One region of the Marinomonas dokdonensis genome, then DNA from elsewhere that is predicted to be linked to it. Evidence: predicted binding sites of a transcription regulator. Region 1 holds the regulator's gene; each other region holds the start of a gene.
What was found. The regulator PhoB, encoded in region 1, activates phosphate uptake and scavenging genes when phosphate is short. The targets are predictions, from matches to a motif close to TGTCATANNNNTGTCANA.

Region 1 (4,566 bases):
GGACAATGTTTGCACCGCTATTCGCTACAGCACTCAACCCGAATATCAAGGTGATCACGCGCCTTTAACCAAATTATTACACCTTGCCCAGCGAGTTTATCGACAGCAAGAAGTACCATCAGCACTATTGAATGATCTAGGTTTGACTCCTGCTGATACGCAAAAAGCTTACCAGCAATTATTAGAATCCAGTGCCTACTTACAGATCATGGCGAACCTCATCAAAAAACAGTAAGCTTGCACACCATGACAATCCTTAATCAAGCCGCAGCCCAACAATTTGATTATCGCTGGTATCCTTGCCATCGCATCAATAAGCAAGCAGTACCCTCTAAGCTGTGGCCTTGGCTAACAACGGCCGACTCGTTAACGGCCAAACTACAAAGCATTGGTCACCTCACGGTGAAGGTTTTGGAAGACGATTGGGGGACAGCCACCCCAAGAGAGCGTAAACGCCTAAAATTACGCCCTAGGGATGCCACGCGTATCCGCACTGTGGTTTTACATTGTGATGGTGAAGCCGTCATTTTAGCCCGCTCAGTGGTACCAGCCAGCGCACTCAAAGGCCGCTGGCGACAGGTAAAGCATCTAAAGACCAAACCGCTCGGCGGCTATTTATTCCAACATAGGGCTCTAAAACGCAGCCCAATTGAAGTGGCAAAGCTTCCAAAGAATCTATTTCCTAATCAAAACAAAGCCTTATGGGCACGTCGATCTGTTTTTCTGCAGCATGGTCAAGGTATACTGGTTAACGAAGTATTTTTCGACACCATCACTCATCTAGCGCAGCCATTTAAAACTTATGAATAAGATCATCGCCTACGCAGAATTGACTCGCTTTAACCGTCCCATTGGTTCATTTTTACTGATGTGGCCAACATTATGGGCATTATGGCTCGCTGCAGACGGCCTCCCCGATTTATCCTTAATCGTGATTTTTATATTGGGTGTTTTTAGCATGCGCTCTGCTGGTTGCGTAATAAATGATTATGCAGATCGCAAAGTCGATGGTCATGTTGACCGCACCAAGAATCGTCCTTTGCCCTCGGGCCGGGTGAGCGAGAAAGAAGCCTTAGCCTTATTCGCAGGCCTTGCTTTACTCAGCTTTGTATTGGTGCTCTTTACCGATTTACAAACCATCTTATTGTCTGTGGTTGGTCTAGGCTTAGCCGCACTTTACCCTTTCATGAAACGCTATACCCATTTACCGCAACTCTTCTTAGGGCTGGCATTTTCATGGGCCATTCCAATGGCTTACAGCGCCCAAGGCGGTAATCTTGCGGACCCACAACTGTGGATGCTATTTGTGGCAAATTGCTTCTGGACCATAGCTTACGACACCTACTATGCCATCACAGACCGGCCTGACGATTTAAAAATTGGCATCAAATCAACCGCCATTCTCTTCGCCCAATACGATTTATTGGTCATTGTGTGTTTGCAAGGCCTGATGCTGTCACTGATGTTTTGGGTGGGTATCTTGTCTGCCCAACATTGGCCTTATTTTGTCGCGCTATTGGTCTGCCTCTGGCTTTTCTATCAGCAGTTTCAGCAATCCAAAACCCGCGATCGCCAAGCCTGCTTTAAATCCTTCCTAGACAATAACCGCGTTGGCTACACTCTATTCCTAGGCATTATCGGCAGCTATTTTGTTGAATATATGGCAACGATGTGACATTTTAACCTAATTGTCACATTTGGTCGTTTTAATAAACCGTTCCTGAGATGAGGATAGATCCTGTGACCGGTAAAAAAGTATTAATAATTGATGATGAGTCTTCCATACGTGAAATGATTGCCGTTGCCCTAGAGATGGCCGGCTACGAGTATTTGGAAGCAGAAAACAGCCAACAAGCCCATGAAATTATTGTTGACCATCGACCTGACCTAATTCTTGTCGATTGGATGATGCCTGGCGGCAGTGGCATAGAGCTAACTCGACGCCTGAAAAAAGACACAACCACGGCGGAAATCCCCGTTATTATGCTGACCGCAAAAAGCGAAGAAGATAATAAGATTCAAGGATTAGAAGTTGGTGCGGACGATTACATCACCAAACCTTTCTCGCCCCGTGAACTGGTGGCACGCTTAAAAGCGGTATTGCGCCGTGCGACACCTCAAGGCGTCGATGAGCCGATCGAAGTAGAAGGTTTAGTACTCGACCCAATCAGTCAGCGCGTTACCATTGGTAGCCGTCCATTAGAAATGGGGCCAACCGAGTACCGCTTACTCAAATTTTTAATGACTCACCAAGAACGAGCTTATTCTCGCGCACAGCTGCTTGATCAAGTGTGGGGTGGCAATGTTTACGTCGAAGAGCGCACCGTCGATGTTCATATTCGTCGTTTACGTAAAGCCATTGGCAACACCCATGACACCCTGATCCAAACCGTACGCGGCACAGGTTATCGTTTTTCAGCTAAAAGGACGGCATGAAAACCATCTGGCGTAACACCATACTGCGTTGGCTCATTGGCCTCGCCGCCTGTATTACTATTGGCCTAGTTTTAGGTCATTTGTTGGCGGTGGTTTTGCTGTATGTTCTCGGCACCCTATATTGGCAGTTTTATCAGCTTTATACCTTCCACCATTGGCTGCGCCACTCTGGTCGCAAAGCCCCACCAGAAACCAGCGGTATCTGGGGTGAAGTATTTGATTCGGTTTATCGCTTGCAGAAAAAGCAACGTAAATCGAAACGCCGTATGCGCCAAGCCTTAACTCGAATTGAAAGCTCTACCGCCGCCTTAAAAGAAGGCGTTATTATGGCGGACAACCAAGGCAACTTGGAATGGTGGAACAATTCCGCGGCACACTTTCTAGGCCTGATGCGTCCTGTCGATCGCGGCCAAGCCATCACCAACATAGTACGTAACCCAGATTTCTTCCGTTACTTTAGCCAAAAGCGTTTTGGCGAACCTCTGGTAATTAAATCGCCAGCAAAAAGCGGTGTTTATTTAGAAATACAAACCACCCTTTATGATAAAAATGATCACCTGATTTTTATCCGTGATGTGACTCGCCTGCACCTGTTAGAACAAATGCGTAAAGACTTTGTGGCCAACGCTTCTCACGAGTTAAAAACGCCCCTCACGGTGATTAAAGGCTATCTTGAAACCCTTTCCATGTTTAAAGACAGTTTGCCTGCCAGTATGCAAAAAGGCATAGTGAATATGTCTGATCAATCTGAACGCATGGAACACCTGATAGAAGATCTACTGCTGCTCTCGCGTCTAGAAAGCAATGATAAACGCGAAGTAGACCAATGGCTTAAAGTAAGTGATTTGATTCAGGCCATCCAGAAAATGGCTTCGCCGATTCTCACCGACCAACATCAACTCACTTTTGATATTCCTGAAGATGCGCGCTTGTATGGCTCCTTTAAAGAGCTATACAGTGCCTTCTCGAACTTGGTCGTAAATGCAATTAAATACTCACCAGACGGTGGTGAAATTACCGTAATGTGGGAAGCAAACGAATTTAGTGGTGTCTTTTCGGTACAGGATACCGGTTTGGGTATTGAGCCGCGTTATATCCCTCGCCTTACGGAACGCTTTTTCCGTGTGGATAAAGGCCGAGGCTCCAAAACTGGCGGCACAGGCTTGGGCTTAGCCATTGTAAAGCACGTTATTTTACACCACGATGCCAAGCTACAAATTCGTAGCCAGCCAGGCTTCGGCAGCACCTTCTCCTGCCATTTCCCCGCCAGCCGCATCCGAACAGACGCCTTTGCTCTTGAAAGCGATACAGAAGCGCTTAAGAGCTCTGATTAAACAATAAGGGCGCTCCATGGAGCGCCCTTACTTATTCCCTGCTACATCGCTGGCAAGCTAGCGACAAATTTTCTGCTTACAAACTTTCAAATAAGCTTTTCATAAACGCTTCTTTTTCGTCATCTTGGTCAATCAATACTAGGGTGACGGTTAAGAAAGTCGAGTCGTGCTTTTTCTCTGTGGTCGCCACAGACTGAACATAATAATTTAGGCGATTAATCTGCCCTTGGTATTCTAAATCCAGCACAGCTTGGCCTAATACGGCAGGGATCACATCATCACTCTTTATCAAAAGAGTGCCCTCTTGTTTAGAAAGCTTAATCACCATGCAACGAAATTGCTTATTTTCAAAGCGAACCATGGTGGGAATTTTTACATCCTTCATAGTCACGCTCGGCGCGGTAACTTTAGGGGTCACTTGAGTAGTTTTGCTACCAGCTCCAAGCAGAATGTCCAAAGAGGCTGCTGAGCTACTATCAGAGCCCAACGCGCTGCCAGGGCGTGCTTTTTGCGAAGCTAATTTGCCATCAATATTATGCTTTTTCGCCGCCGACATGACCTTATTCACCAGCTGTTCACTGGAAAACGGCTTACCTAAATAATCCGTTACCCCAGATTGCACCGCTTCAATTACATGGCTTTTATCGCCTCGGCTGGTGATCATTAAGAACGGCACTTGCTCTTTTTGATAATTAGGCTGTTCACGACACCATTTGAGTAATTCAACCCCTGTCATTTCAGGCATTTCCCAATCGCACAACACCATATCAAAACGGGTTTTGCTGAGCATTTGTTG
Region 2 (4,566 bases), 270 kb from region 1:
ACAGATCTGAGAGATAAGCAGTTCCAAATAGCTCTCGGCATTATATTTTGGGGTATTGATAATTAAGATATGGTCGTTCATGTTGGTCCACTCCAAGCGGCCTTTAATGTGCAATTCTTTGCGGGTGATTCTGAGTTCAACATAGTCACTGGCAATTTGTGCCAGCAGGGTGATGCCCATACCGTAAATCAGAACTATGGTAGAAAACTGGCCCCAAAAGCTGGCCGCAGAAATATCACCGTAACCTGTAGTACTGGCAGACGTCATGGTCAACCAGAATGCTTGCCACCAATTTAAGTCTTCAAAGCTCACCATGGCGATGCTGTGTAAGCCAATTACGCCAGCAAACAACAGGAAGCGCGTTTGCAGGTCTTTGACATCATGGCGATGTATTTTCTTACGAAACTGGCGGCGGTTATTCTTACGTCTTAGTAACAGCGGGAATGCATTCATCTTCGCTCACTTTATTCAGTCGTGTTCGCTGGCATAGCATAGCCAAGTTGACGCCATGATTCATACACCATGACTGCCACAGTGTTAGAGAGATTCAAACTGCGTGAGTTTGCTTGCATGGGCAATCGTAGTCTTTGGGCAGGTGGCAAGGCTTCAATAAACTCTGCTGGCAAGCCGCGAGTTTCTGGGCCAAATACTAATACATCATTGGCTTGAAATTCGGCTTCACTGTGAGTGCGGCTGCCTTTGGTGGTCAGCGCATAAATAGTACCAATTTCGTTTTGTTCAACGAAGGCGTCAAAATTAGGGTAGCGCTTTAGGTTGGCGAACTCATGATAGTCCAGCCCTGCGCGACGCAGTTTTTTGTCTTCTAGGTCAAAGCCTAAGGGTTCAATCAAATGTAGCTGGTAGCCAGTGTTGGCACATAGGCGAATCACATTCCCAGTGTTGGGGGGAATCTCTGGCTGAAAAAGAACGATGTGTAGCATGCAATGTCTCCTTAATTTAAGCAGCATGATAGCAGATGCAAAGAGCTTCTAAGTGATTGTTTAAAATAATTTAAAAAAAAGTGTTGACGGCATGAGAGGCTCGTATATAATACGCCGCACTTGCCCAGATAGCTCAGTCGGTAGAGCAGAGGATTGAAAATCCTCGTGTCCGTGGTTCGATTCCGCGTCTGGGCACCATTATTAAAGAAACCTGCTTTTTACAGCAGGTTTTTTTTTGCCTGCGATTTGTGATTTGGCACGTATCAATTCAATAAAGAGTGCTGTTAAGCACTCAACTCCTCCAGTAGCCACTGCCAAACCTGCGCCACCCAGTTGTTTGCATGAGCTCCTTTCTTGCGAACGATAAAGTAATCGTTGTCTACCCGATAGATCCCCCTAAAACGTTTACCAGCCGACCCGTGGTAAGTTCTTGTTCGACAAATGCTTGCTTGGCCTGAGTAATGGGAGATTGTCTTCGAGTGGATGGTGGGTGGCCAACTTTATTTGAGGCCAGATCCTGAGTTTAAACTGCTTTCATTAGTGAGTGGGGTGTTAATCCCCCAAATAAACGAGAATGAGGTTGACTACTAGTTGCTAGTAGAGATAGTTATATCTGAGTGAACGGAAGATTGATTAGTGATATCATGTTAGATCCAATATAAATGATTCAAAAGGGAATTTGGATTTGAGTAACTACAGTAGTCTTGTGACTACCATCATTCAAGACGCAATGATTGGGGCGCCACCTAAGAAAGAAGTTGTACTATTACTTGGCGACACTCCAAAGTACTTAGTTGAGCATGCAGACTTCCCTCCTCTTCCTATTGTAATTACTGGCTCGGTTATTGAAAAAGCATGCTTTGATCATGGTATCCCTACTTCATTTTTAAAGCGTTTACCGAGTGTTCTAGAGCACCCCAAAAGCTTGTTCAAATCAGCTTCTATACATGTGAAAGGGGCTGCTGTGGTATTAACTATTGAGGTGCATCAATCAAGCCCTATTATCATTCCTGTGCATCCGAACAAACAAATGGGTCGTGGAAAGTTTTATAATGTGGTCGCTAGTGTTTACGCAAAAGAAGGTCCTGACCCTGAGTTGAAATGGACTAGAGACGGCCTTCTTCTTTGGCAGTCTTCGTAACTGTTGTTGCTTTTATTTACTTTACTTTATATCGATCTTTATATAGTATTAATCTTAGAGAGGCCTCTCACACCAAGCAATTAGAGCTGAAATGTCATGTTTCTCTAAATTTCAGAAAGCATCCTTCAAAGGGTGCTTTTTTTTGCCTACAGAATAGTAAATTAGCATCTAGCTCCCCCCTTGTTTCTCCTATAGCTATTCAATGTGAAAATAGTCTCAGTTGTATTATTACGATACCCAAGTTTAGTCGCTCGATTCAACATAATCACTCTACGTAAGTCTGCATGAAAGCTATGGTTTCTATAACTTTTATTTGTTTCTGGTGTGCTATAAAAAATTACATGGTTTCCGCTTCCCCCTGAAGGGGGACCTACAGATGGTGGGCTGGTATGAGGTGTTGTTTGCATGGTTTCCGCTTCCCCCTAAAGGGGGACCTACTTATGGTGGGGTGGTAGGTGTGTTTTTTAGGCTTTATGTGAAGTTTTTTTGTGCGCTGATGCTGATGTTCGGATTTTTATAAGTTGTTATTTTTTCAGGGGTTATTGAACCTGAGTGTTTCGTTTTGATGGGGTTTACGCTAGCTTTCGGTTTCATTTGAGCTATTGTTGTTTCATTTGAAATAGGTTTATCATAAAAGTGACATATTTGGTGTCTATAGTGTTTTCTCGAATTTAATAATAACTCGTCTGAGGGACATGGTAATGCATAAGTTTAAGATGGCGTCTGCGTTGGTTGGTTTGTCTGTTGCGACTTCTGGTTTTGCGGCTACTGAAATTGAGTGGTGGCATGCAATGGGTGGTGCAAACGGTGAGAAGGTGAATGAGATCGCTCAGGCGTTCAACGATTCACAAGATGCATACGCAGTAAAACCGGTTTATAAAGGTAACTACTCTGAAACAATGACTTCTGCAATCGCTGCATTTCGTGCTAAACAGCAGCCTGCAATCGTACAAGTTTTCGAAGTAGGTACAGCAAGCATGATGGCGGCCAAAGGCGCTATTTATCCTGTCCACAAGCTGATGCGTGAATCTGGTCAGTCTTTCAATGAAAGCTCTTACCTAAGTGCGGTAACGGGTTATTACACGGATAACGAAGGCAATATGCTTTCTTTACCATTCAACAGCTCGACTCCTGTGCTGTATTACAACAAAGATTTGTTTGCTAAAGCGGGCATCACTCAAGCACCAAAAACTTGGCAAGAAGTGGAAGCAACGGCGAAGAAATTGCAGGCTTCTGGCGTATCTTGTGGTTTCACTACCGCTTGGCAGTCTTGGGTACATTTAGAGAACTTTAGTGCGCGTCACAATACACCTTTCGCAACGCTGGATAACGGTTTTGGTGGTCTGAAAACTGAAATGGCGTTCAATGGTCCTTTGCAAGTTGCTCACATCGAGAAGATGGGTGAGTGGCAGCAAAACGGTATCTTTAGCTACTCTGGTCGTACCAACGACGGCGCGGCGAAATTTTACAGCCAAGAATGTGCAATGTTCACTGAGTCTTCCGCGGGTTACGCGGGCATTAAGCGTAACGCGACGTTTGACTTTGGCGTAGCGGAACTTCCTTACTGGGAAGGCAAGGTAGAAAAACCATCTAACACTATTATTGGTGGTGCGTCTTTATGGGTGCTGCAAGGTCATTCTGCTGAAGAATACAAAGGCGTCGCGTCTTTCCTAGGCTTCTTGTCTGGCGCAGCAGTACAAGCGGATTGGCACCAGTTCTCTGGTTACCTACCAATCACTAAAGCGGCTTACGACCTAACCAAAGGTCAAGGCTTCTATGAAGCGAATCTAGGTACGGAAACAGCGGTTACACAAATGACCACTGGTACGCCTACTGGCAACACCAAAGGTTTGCGTCTAGGTAACTTCGTACAAATTCGTGGTGTGATCGATGAAGAACTTGAGTCTGTATGGAGCGGTCAAGCGACTGCTCAAGCGGCTCTAGATAAAGCGGTAGAGCGTAGTAACGCCCTGTTGCGTAAGTTTGAAAAAGCGAACGACTAAGCTTTTAGTCAAGCCATCCCCCTATGGTATTCAGCCATAGGGGGATACCCGTTTTTGTTTTCCGGATATCATCTCTATGACAGTAACTTTTCCTAATAAAGGCTTACCTTGGTTGTTAGTCTTGCCACAACTAGTGATCACTTTTATTTTCTTCCTTTGGCCCGCTGAGCAAGCACTAGAGCAAGCTTTTTACCAAGAAGATGCATTTGGGATTAGCCGCGAATTTGTTGGTTTAGATAATTTTCATGAAATCTTTACTGACCCTCTTTATTACCAATCAATTTTAACCACGTTGATTTTTAGTTTTTCCGTTGCCTTTGCAGGGATGGCCATCGCGCTGTTTTTGGCAGTGATGGCAGACCGAGTGATCCGTGGGAAATTGGCTTATCAAACCATGTTGATCTGGCCTTATGCCGTGGCACCTGCCTTAGCTGGTGTGTTGTGGTGGATTCTATTTGACCCGAGTATGGGGCCGATTGCC
Region 3 (4,566 bases), on a different contig from region 1:
ATTTTTAAAGAACTGATTTCAAGGACTAGGTTATCTTCGCGCCATAAGCGACCTTGTAGCTGATATAACGCGTTCATGATCAAGAAATGTTGGCGAAAGAGCTGTAGATTGGCATCGTCGGCCAGTTCATTAAAGGTGGGGTGCTGCTGCTTTAAGGTTTTGAGAATATCAAACTCACTGATGCCATCAGGATGGGCTTTCAGTAGGGTGAGTATTGATGCGACTAAAGGGTTTCTCATTTGGTGCCTTAAATGCGAATATTTAAACCAGTGTAAGCGATTTGGATTTTGATCACCAAATCCATGGTCGCTGATTTTAGTTAGAGGAAGAGATATGTTGTGGATAGTCCTCATCATAGTGTTGGTACTGCTGATTGTCGCGCCGACGTTATGGGTGAAATATACCCTGAAGCGCTATGCTGGCCACAGAGACGATTTACCGGGTACAGGCGGGGAGTTGGCGCAGCATTTGATCAAGCGCTTCGAATTAGATCAAGTGAGTGTGGAGACCACCCAAGAAGGGCGTGACCACTTTGACTTTCAGGCCCATGCGGTGCGTCTCAGCCCAAGTGTATTCAACGGACACTCTCTTACTGCCGTGGCGGTGGCCAGTCACGAAGTCGGCCATGCCTTGGCCCATGAAAGAAATGAAAGCATCGCCAAGTTGAGTCGTCGTTATCGACCCTTATTGATGATCATAGCGAAACTTACCGGGGCATTATTGATTGGCTGGCCACTGATCTCCATGTTGCTGCATTTACCTTATGCGGTGGCGTTGCATGCTTTAGTCGTAGGCTTGTCGGGCTTTTTGGCGGTGCTGGTACAGCTTATTATCTTGCCAGAGGAGTGGGACGCCAGTTTCAATAAAGCGTTACCGATTGTTGCCCAAGGAGAATATGTACCTAAGCAGGATTTGCCAAAAATAAAACGTATTTTAACGGCCTGCGCTTTGACCTATGTGGCGGCGGCCTTGGTTCGCTTGCTCTTCTTCTGGCGTTGGCTGAAACGCTAACCTTCTTGCCCATTCACGACCTCCATTCATCAAAATGACGAATTTGTTACAGAACGCCTATGAAACTGTAACAATTTCGTTTTATGATGGAATATTAACCTTTTGGTTAGTATTAATATTGACCACATCAATCATAGTGTATGGAGAGACATGATGACCCCTTCTATTCTAAGAGGAGCTGCTGTTTTAGCTTCTTCTTTGGCCCTAAGCAGCTTGGCTCAAGCCGCGACCATTGACTTACGCGTCATGGAAACCACAGATATTCACATGAACCTAGTGGATTATGACTACTACGGCGATAAGCAAAGTGATGCAGTGGGGCTTTCACGAGTCGCGACACTGATAAAGGCCGCTCGCGCCGAAGTCAGTAACTCTGTGCTAGTGGATAATGGTGATTTGCTACAGGGTACGCCACTAGGAGATTACGTCGCTAAAGGTCGAGTGCTACGCTACGGAGAAACACATCCAGCGTTTAAAGCCATGAATCTATTAGATTATGATGTGGGGAATATCGGTAACCATGAATTTAACTATGGCTTAGACTTTTTGATGAAAAGCCTAAGTGGGGCAAACTTCCCTTATGTGAACGCCAATGTGTATTTGGACGACGGCGATAAAGACCCTTCAAACGATCAACCTTATTTCCAACCTTACCTGATTAAAGACAAGCAGTTTGTCGATTCCGATGGCAATACGCAAACTGTAAAAATTGGTTATATCGGCTTTGTTCCACCACAAATCATGACTTGGGATAAAGACAACCTAACGGGCAAAGTGGTGGCAAAAGACATTATCGAAACTGCTGAACGCTATGTGCCAGAAATGAAAGCCCAAGGGGCCGATGTGATCATCGCCATTCCCCACAGTGGTATGCAAAATTCCCCTTATATGAAGGGCGAAGAAAACGCGACTTACCATCTCGCCAAAGTGGATGGCATTGATGCCATCTTGTTCGGCCACTCCCATCGCGTCTTCCCTGGGGATAAATCTTTGAATGGACTGGCGGGCGTGGACAACGAAAAAGGCACAGTGTTCGGTAAGTTTGCAACCATGCCGGGCTTTTGGGGCTCTCACCTAGGGGTGATTGATCTAGTGCTAGAAGAAAGCCCACAAGGAGGCTGGCAAGTCGCCGACGGTAAAGCCTCTGTGCGTGCTATTGCCAAGCGTGAAGGGCGTAAAACCATTCCGTTGGTGAAGGCGGATGCCGCCATCAATGATGCCGTAGAAACCGAGCATGAAGGCACCTTGCAATACATGCGTCGTAAAGTGGGTGAGTCCACCGCAGACATTAACAGCTTCTTTGCACTGGTTCAGGATGATCCTTCTATCCAGATCGTGAACAATGCGCAAACTTGGTATGTGCAAAACATTGTTCGTGGCACTTCTTATGAAGGCATGCCTATTTTATCCGCGGGCGCGCCTTTCAAAGCGGGTGGCCGGGGTGGCCCTGAGTATTACACCAATGTCCCTAAGGGTGATATTGCGCTGAAAAATGTTAGCGACTTGTATATCTACCCGAACGATTTAAAAGTTGTGAAGTTGACTGGGGCACAGGTGATTGAATGGCTGGAAGTGGCTGCTGGACAGTTTAACCAGATTGATGGCAATTCTAGCCAAGCACAGGACTTGGTGAATGCGTCTTTCCCAACCTATAACTTTGATGTGATTGATGGTATCGATTATCAAATTAATGTTACCAATCCTGCGCGTTATGATCTAGAAGGTAACTTGGTCAATGCTGACTCCCATCGCATTGAGAAGGTGACTTTTGAAGGTAAGCCTTTGGATAAGGAAGCTGAATTCCTAGTCGCTACCAATAACTACCGTGCTACAGGGGGCGGCCATTTCCCGAACTTATCCGGTGATACCATTGTTATTGATGCCCCAGATAAAAACCGTGATGTGGTGGCGAACTATCTTCTGAGCCAGAAAACCATCAACCCTGAAGCCGATGGCAACTGGAAGTTCGCAAGCTTTGGTAAAGCCAAAGTGCAATTTACTTCCTCTCCTAATGCTAAAGAGCTAGCGCCTAGCAATATGACTTACAAAGCGTTAGACGACAAAGGTTTTGCGATTTTTGAGTTACGTTAATCTTTAGTAAGCTAGACGAAAAAAGCGCCATGATGTAAGTCATGGCGCTTTTTTATTGGGTGTTTTTGAGGCGGCAGTTAGCGTTGCTGGGCGTCGAATTCTGGGTGAATCCACACGGGAGCATTTTCGCTCGCTAGCGCCGGTTTGCCTAAAATAATATCCGCCGCTTTCTCCGCCACCATAATGGTTGGCGCATTTAAGTTACCATTGGTGATGGTTGGGAAAATCGACGAATCGACAACTCTGAGTTGCTTGACGCCTCTCACTTGGCAAGCACTGTCTAATACTGCCATTGGATCGTTGTCAGCACCCATCTTACAGGTACAAGATGGGTGGTAAGCACTTTCTACATTGGCTTTCACCCACTGGTCGATTTCTTCATCAGTTTGAACCTGAGACCCCGGCTGAATCTCTTCGCCGCGATAGTTATCCAAGGGAGACTGTTGCAGGATTTCTCGGGTGAGGCGAATGGTGTCGCGCCAATCTTGCTTATCTTGCTCTGTGCTAATGTAGTTAAACAAGATGCGTGGTTTCGCTCCTGGGTCCGCGGATTCAATCCATAACTTACCACGGCTTTCTGGTTTATTAGGCCCCACATGAACTTGAAAACCATGGCCATCCACTGCGGCTTGACCATCGTAGCGCATGGCGGCAGGCAAGAAATGGTACTGGATATTCGGCCATTTCAAGCCCGCACGTGAACGAATAAAACCACAAGACTCAAAGTGATTGGTTGCTCCCAAGCCGCTCTTGAAGAGTAACCAACGGGCACCAATCAAGCCTTTACTGACCAAACCAAGCTTGCTGTTCAGCGTCACCGGTTGCTTACAAAAGTACTGGAAATAGACTTCAAGGTGATCTTGCAGGTTTTCACCCACGCCCGGTGCGTCAACCACTAAAGGCACACCGGCTTTCTCTAGAACGGCTTTTGGACCTATACCAGAAAGCTGTAGCAGCTGTGGTGAACCCACAGATCCTGCGCTTAAAATGACTTCCTTGCTTGCCAACACAGTTTGAACTTGTGCGTTTTTGCTAAACTCAACGCCCACAGCCTTAGTGCCTTCGAGTAAGACCTTATGAGTCAAAACGCCTGTTTTTAGTGTTAAGTTAGGGCGTTTTAAGGCACGACGTAAATAGGCATTGGAAGTCGAGGCACGGACACCGTCTTTGACCGTCATGTGCATAGGGCCAAAACCTTCTTGGCAATAGCCATTGTAATCATCGGTTTGGCGGTAGCCGGCTTTGACACCCGCATCAATGAAGGCTTGGTAAAGCGGGTTATACGTCATATCGTTGCCATTATTGGTCGATAGAGGACCATTGCCGCCACGATAGGTGTCTTCTCCACCTTTCCAGCTTTCTGCCTTTTTAAAATAGGGCAGACAGCTTTGGTAGTCCCAACCTTGGGCGCCATTTTCTTGCCATTGGTCGAAATCGCAAGCATGACCACGAACGTAAACCATG
Region 4 (4,566 bases), on a different contig from region 1:
CTGCAACAGGCTAAAAACTCTTATGGAGCATAGAGATGTCGTTGATTGGCAAATAACGAGGGAGAAGGCAGGCCTACATTTTAGTCAAATAAGGCCTGCTTAATTAGAGTGGTTTATAGACTAAGGACGCAGTTAGCTTCGTGACTGATTGGGCTGGTGGCATAGCTGTCGGCTTGGTCGTCATTCAGCCATTGGTTTGAGTCGAGCAGGTAACGAAATTGGTATGCTGAGGCTACTGCTAGATTAACCGTGCAGCTAAATAGACCATTTTTTTGTTTTCGCATTGGATGACTGGCAGGATCCCAATCATTGAAATCACCTACCACTGAGATGCTTTTGGCATCGCCAACTAAGTCAGCAGGCAAAGAAAATTTAATTTTGCATTCCGGTTTTGTCTTGAGAAATTTTTTTTCAATCATTTCCTGCTCCTCGGGTAACTCACTTGACGGTTTTAATGGCAAATCCTTCTACGTTCAATGAAGCAAATCCTAAGCCAAAGGTAATAAGTGGTTAATCTGCTGATAAAAATTTCTAAAGTCCTGGATCAATAAGTAGTGCTCAAAGCGAAAAAACTGTTTAACCCTAGTCGAATTGCACCTTTTAATACGCAAAAGGTATGCATTCTGTTATCTCTTGGTGCAGGTAAAAATCGCCACATTTATTATTTCTGTACTAGACTGAAATAATATTCAGCGAAAAATGAGGTGTTGTTATGGACTTACAACTGATCGTTCTTCTCGTGCTAAGTGTCATGCTGTTAATTAAGGTTGTTTACTTAATGGTGGTGAAAAAAGCTCACAAAAAGCCATACCAACCTAAACATCATCACAGTGGCCATGGTCACCATGGCCCTTTCTAAGTGTCTCTAAGCACCACGGTAACGCTTATGTTTCGCTTCTTTGACTTTTTCTAAGTCCACTAGGACTAAGCCGTCAACGCAATAGCCAAAGTCGGCATCGACCCCAAAGTCTAAGAAGCGAACCCCTCCTGCTTCACACAACTCACTGTACTGCTTAAACAAGGTCGGCACGCTAGCACCCACATGACCCAGTTGCTCTTTTAATGCTCTAAAATCTTCTTCGTAGCTTTCTCCTGTAAATAACCCAGCGATCAATTCATTGTGATCTGGATTAATTTGGTAGGGCGTATAAGAACGAGCTAGATGCTCATTGTCGGCATAATATTTTTTGTAAAAGGCCACAATAAGGTCCTTGGCAATTTGCGGGTAGCTGTTGCTTAAGCTCACTGGACCAAACATATAGCGAATATCTGGGTGACGGTTTAAATAGGCGCCAATGCCATACCATAAGTAATCCAGGCTGCGTTTGCCCCAATATTTCGGCTGTACAAAACTACGCCCCAGCTCTATGCCTTGTTCAAAATAGGGTTCCATGTCGCAAGAGTAGCGGAACAGCTCGGCACTGTAGATTTTGTTACTGCTCTTATCTCTCATGTAACGGGCGACTTCCCCTATGCGGTAGGCGCCGACAATTTCTAACTCTTCTTCGTCCCACAAAATAAGATGGCGATAGTACTGATCAAATTTATCTAAATCGGTACGTTCTCCAGTGCCTTCTCCCACTTGTCGAAAGGCTATTTCACGTAGTCGGCCGATTTCCTTCATGGTGACGGAGCTTGGATTGTAATCAAATAGATAAATCTGCTTGTTGTCCTTGGTGCTGCCTAGGTGCTCAGACTGCTTCAACTCGTTTTTAATTAACTGTCGATTCTGTGGATGGTCGACCGTCTTTTCGGTTTTCAGTAAAGGCTTTTTGCCCTTGGCAATGCGGTAAAGGTGGCGCTTAACCAGTTTATTTTTGTCTTTATCTCTAAGTGGTAACTTAGCCAGTTCTTGAATGGGAATGGCTTGACCCACCTGCATTGGAATCTTGCGATTCTTCTGGCGGAACATTTCATTGGCGAGTTGTAGGGTCGACAATGGTCGATACACCAAAGAGCTGGTGTAAAACAGCATGGAGTTACGACCACCAATATGCACAGGTAATAAAGGGCTGTTGGTTTTTTGCGCCAACTTTAGGTAGTTATGATTCCAGCGTTGGTCTTTTACCCCACTTGGGGATAAGCGAGAGACTTCTCCCGCAGGGAAAATGATCACGGCTTCTTCATTGTGAAGGCAGTTCATAATGGCTTTGAGTTGCTGGCGACCCGTTTTGCCACCTATGTTATCTACAGGGAGAACAAGGTTATTTAAGCTGTCGAAACCCATCAATAAATCGTTGCCGACAATTTTGACATCTGGACGTATCTCGCCAACCAAACGCAATAAAGCTAGGCCATCCAGTGCGCCTAAAGGGTGGTTAGCAATGATCATCACGCGGCCACTGGCGGGAATGTTACGTCTGTCTATCTGACTGACCTGATAACTAAAGTTGAAGTGATCAAGAACTCGATCTATGAATTCAAAGCCAATGCAGTCGCTGTTTTGTTCTAAAAACTCATTCACCTCGCTTTCATGAAATAAGCGCTTTAAAACACTTAAAGTTGGGCGAGTAATAATGGGACTTTTATCAAAAAACTGCGGTGATTTACTGGCAATCAATTGTTCAACTTGTATCACAATAGGGCTCCGCTAGGGTTCATAGACTTGTTCTTTATGACCTCAGATTAGAGTGTATTCATGACATTAAAGTGACAGTGGTGTGTCTGATTGATGACGGCTGAGTAAGCAATTTATGACATTCCATCGTTTGAATTCGCCGTTGAAAAGAAAATTTAAGGATTGTTTTGTGCACATATTGACATTTTGCAAGCGCTTGCATTAATGTGTTGATGTCGTTAAATCAACTAAAGGAAGAATAAAAATAATGAAACTTCAACTCTCAAATGCGCCTTGTTCCTGGGGAATAGAATTTGCCGATAACCCTGATAATCCACCATGGCAAACCGTGCTAAATGAAATATCTCAGGCAGGATATAAGGCAACAGAGCTGGGGCCTTTAGGCTATCTGCCCACCGATAGCCAAGTTTTGGCTGCAAAATTAGAAGAGAATGGCCTAGGGCTGATCGCTGGAACTATCTTTAAGCATCTGCATAAAGCAGAGCAACGAGATGCCATCCTTCAATATACCCATGACACCTGTAAGCTATTACAGGCTCAGAATGCAAAATATATGGTTGTCATTGATCATGTATCTTCACCGCGTACAGACCAAGCGGGTCAGGTTGAGACAGCTTATCGCTTACCAGATGAGCAATGGCAAGAGATGATGACCACAATTACTGAGCTATCCCTGATCTGCCGAGAATATAACATCACCCCTGTTATTCATCCCCATGCAGGTAGTTTCATCGAATACCGTGATGAAATTGACCGCGCCATGCAAGATCTAGACAGTGATTTAGTTAAGCTTTGTATTGATACGGGCCATTGCCGATACGCAAGTATTGACCCTGCTGAGCTGATTGAAACCTATCAAGATCGTGTTGAATACATTCACTTCAAAGATATTAATGAAGCCGTACTTGCGCATACCGTAGCGAATAATGTGGATTTCTATAAAGCCATTGGTAATGGTGTCTTTTGTCCATTAGGCCAAGGCTGTGTTGATTTTAATGCTGTGCGTTCAACATTAGAAAGAATCCAATACGAAGGCTGGATTACCGTTGAGCAAGACGTTGACCCTGCAGCCAAAGATAACAGCTCATTAGAAAATGCCCAGTTGAGTTTGCAATTTATTGAACAAAAGTTTTTGCAATAAGTTGCCAATATAAATTGGTGAATCAATGAGTTAAAGCGCCTTCTGCTACTTATTAAGTGGTGGGTTGCGCTTTTCTTTTATATTTCATACCACAGACCATTAAGTGGTATGAGCTAGGGGGATACTATGATTGCAAATCCAGTAATTGATGCATTGGGAAGAAAGCTACGCTTGGGTGTCATTGGAGGAGGGCCTGGCTCCTTTATCGGCATTGTGCATCGGGGCGCAGCTTGTTTAGAAGAATATTATGAAGTCGTGGCTGGGGTCTTTTCGTCAAAGCCTGAAACGTCATTGCAAAGTGCCCAACAGCTAGGCATAGCAAGAGGCTATGCCACTCCTGAAGAAATGATCTTAGCAGAAGCTGCTCGTGAAGATAGGGTCGATGTCATAGCCATTATGACCCCTAACAATAGTCACTATGAAATCGCTTGTTTAGCAATAAAACATGGGTTTCATATTATGTGTGAAAAGCCTCTAACTAATCATTTAGATGAGGCGATGGACCTGGTTGAAAAAGTACAGGCTAGTGGCTTGGAATGCTGTGTTGCTTATGCCTACTCAGGTTTTCCTATGGTTAGGGAAGCAAAGGCTATTATTGCCGCCGGTGAACTGGGCGAAATCCGCATGGTGCAATGTGATTATGTGCAAGGGCATCTTGCAGAACTGACTGAGAGCGAGCGCCTTTGTAAGAACTGGCATATGGACCCAGAGATAGCGGGACCTTCTTTGATCTTAGGAGACATAGGGACACATTGTTACCATCTGGCTGCGTTTGTTACAGGTATGGAGCCTAGTGAAATTAGTGCGGATCTTGCGACGGTTGTGCCCGGTCGGGAGGCAGATGATT

Region 2: a site for PhoB is predicted at 2,709-2,726, ahead of ugpB (sn-glycerol-3-phosphate ABC transporter substrate-binding protein UgpB). Genes of this name have one in related genera too.
Region 3: a site for PhoB is predicted at 1,045-1,062, ahead of ACUM5Y_RS14420 (bifunctional 2',3'-cyclic-nucleotide 2'-phosphodiesterase/3'-nucleotidase). Genes of this name have one in related genera too.
Region 4: a site for PhoB is predicted at 2,638-2,655, ahead of olsF (bifunctional ornithine lipid synthase OlsF). Genes of this name have one in related genera too.

Annotation. Positions count from the first base shown of each region.
Region 1 is NZ_JBRAND010000003.1:102,259-106,824, forward strand. Features, by position in the region: gene ACUM5Y_RS08235 (HDOD domain-containing protein) at 1-235, shown strand, start outside; gene ACUM5Y_RS08240 (chorismate--pyruvate lyase family protein) at 247-810, shown strand; gene ubiA (4-hydroxybenzoate octaprenyltransferase) at 803-1,675, shown strand; gene phoB (phosphate regulon transcriptional regulator PhoB) at 1,741-2,436, shown strand; gene phoR (phosphate regulon sensor histidine kinase PhoR) at 2,433-3,770, shown strand; gene ACUM5Y_RS08260 (response regulator) at 3,847-4,566, opposite strand, start outside.
Region 2 is NZ_JBRAND010000003.1:370,295-374,860, forward strand. Features, by position in the region: gene ACUM5Y_RS09505 (ion channel) at 1-453, opposite strand, end outside; gene trmL (tRNA (uridine(34)/cytosine(34)/5-carboxymethylaminomethyluridine(34)-2'-O)-methyltransferase TrmL) at 465-941, opposite strand; tRNA gene ACUM5Y_RS09515 (tRNA-Phe) at 1,064-1,139, shown strand; gene ACUM5Y_RS09520 (MuF-C-terminal domain-containing protein) at 1,627-2,082, shown strand; gene ugpB (sn-glycerol-3-phosphate ABC transporter substrate-binding protein UgpB) at 2,784-4,085, shown strand; gene ugpA (sn-glycerol-3-phosphate ABC transporter permease UgpA) at 4,162-4,566, shown strand, end outside.
Region 3 is NZ_JBRAND010000006.1:96,065-100,630, reverse strand. Features, by position in the region: gene ACUM5Y_RS14430 (DNA-J related domain-containing protein) at 1-239, opposite strand, end outside; gene ACUM5Y_RS14425 (zinc metallopeptidase) at 334-1,011, shown strand; gene ACUM5Y_RS14420 (bifunctional 2',3'-cyclic-nucleotide 2'-phosphodiesterase/3'-nucleotidase) at 1,165-3,102, shown strand; gene betA (choline dehydrogenase) at 3,180-4,566, opposite strand, start outside.
Region 4 is NZ_JBRAND010000006.1:89,640-94,205, reverse strand. Features, by position in the region: gene ACUM5Y_RS14405 (isoamylase early set domain-containing protein) at 114-419, opposite strand; gene ACUM5Y_RS14400 (hypothetical protein) at 713-859, shown strand; gene olsF (bifunctional ornithine lipid synthase OlsF) at 866-2,578, opposite strand; gene ACUM5Y_RS14390 (TIM barrel protein) at 2,826-3,719, shown strand; gene ACUM5Y_RS14385 (Gfo/Idh/MocA family protein) at 3,846-4,566, shown strand, end outside.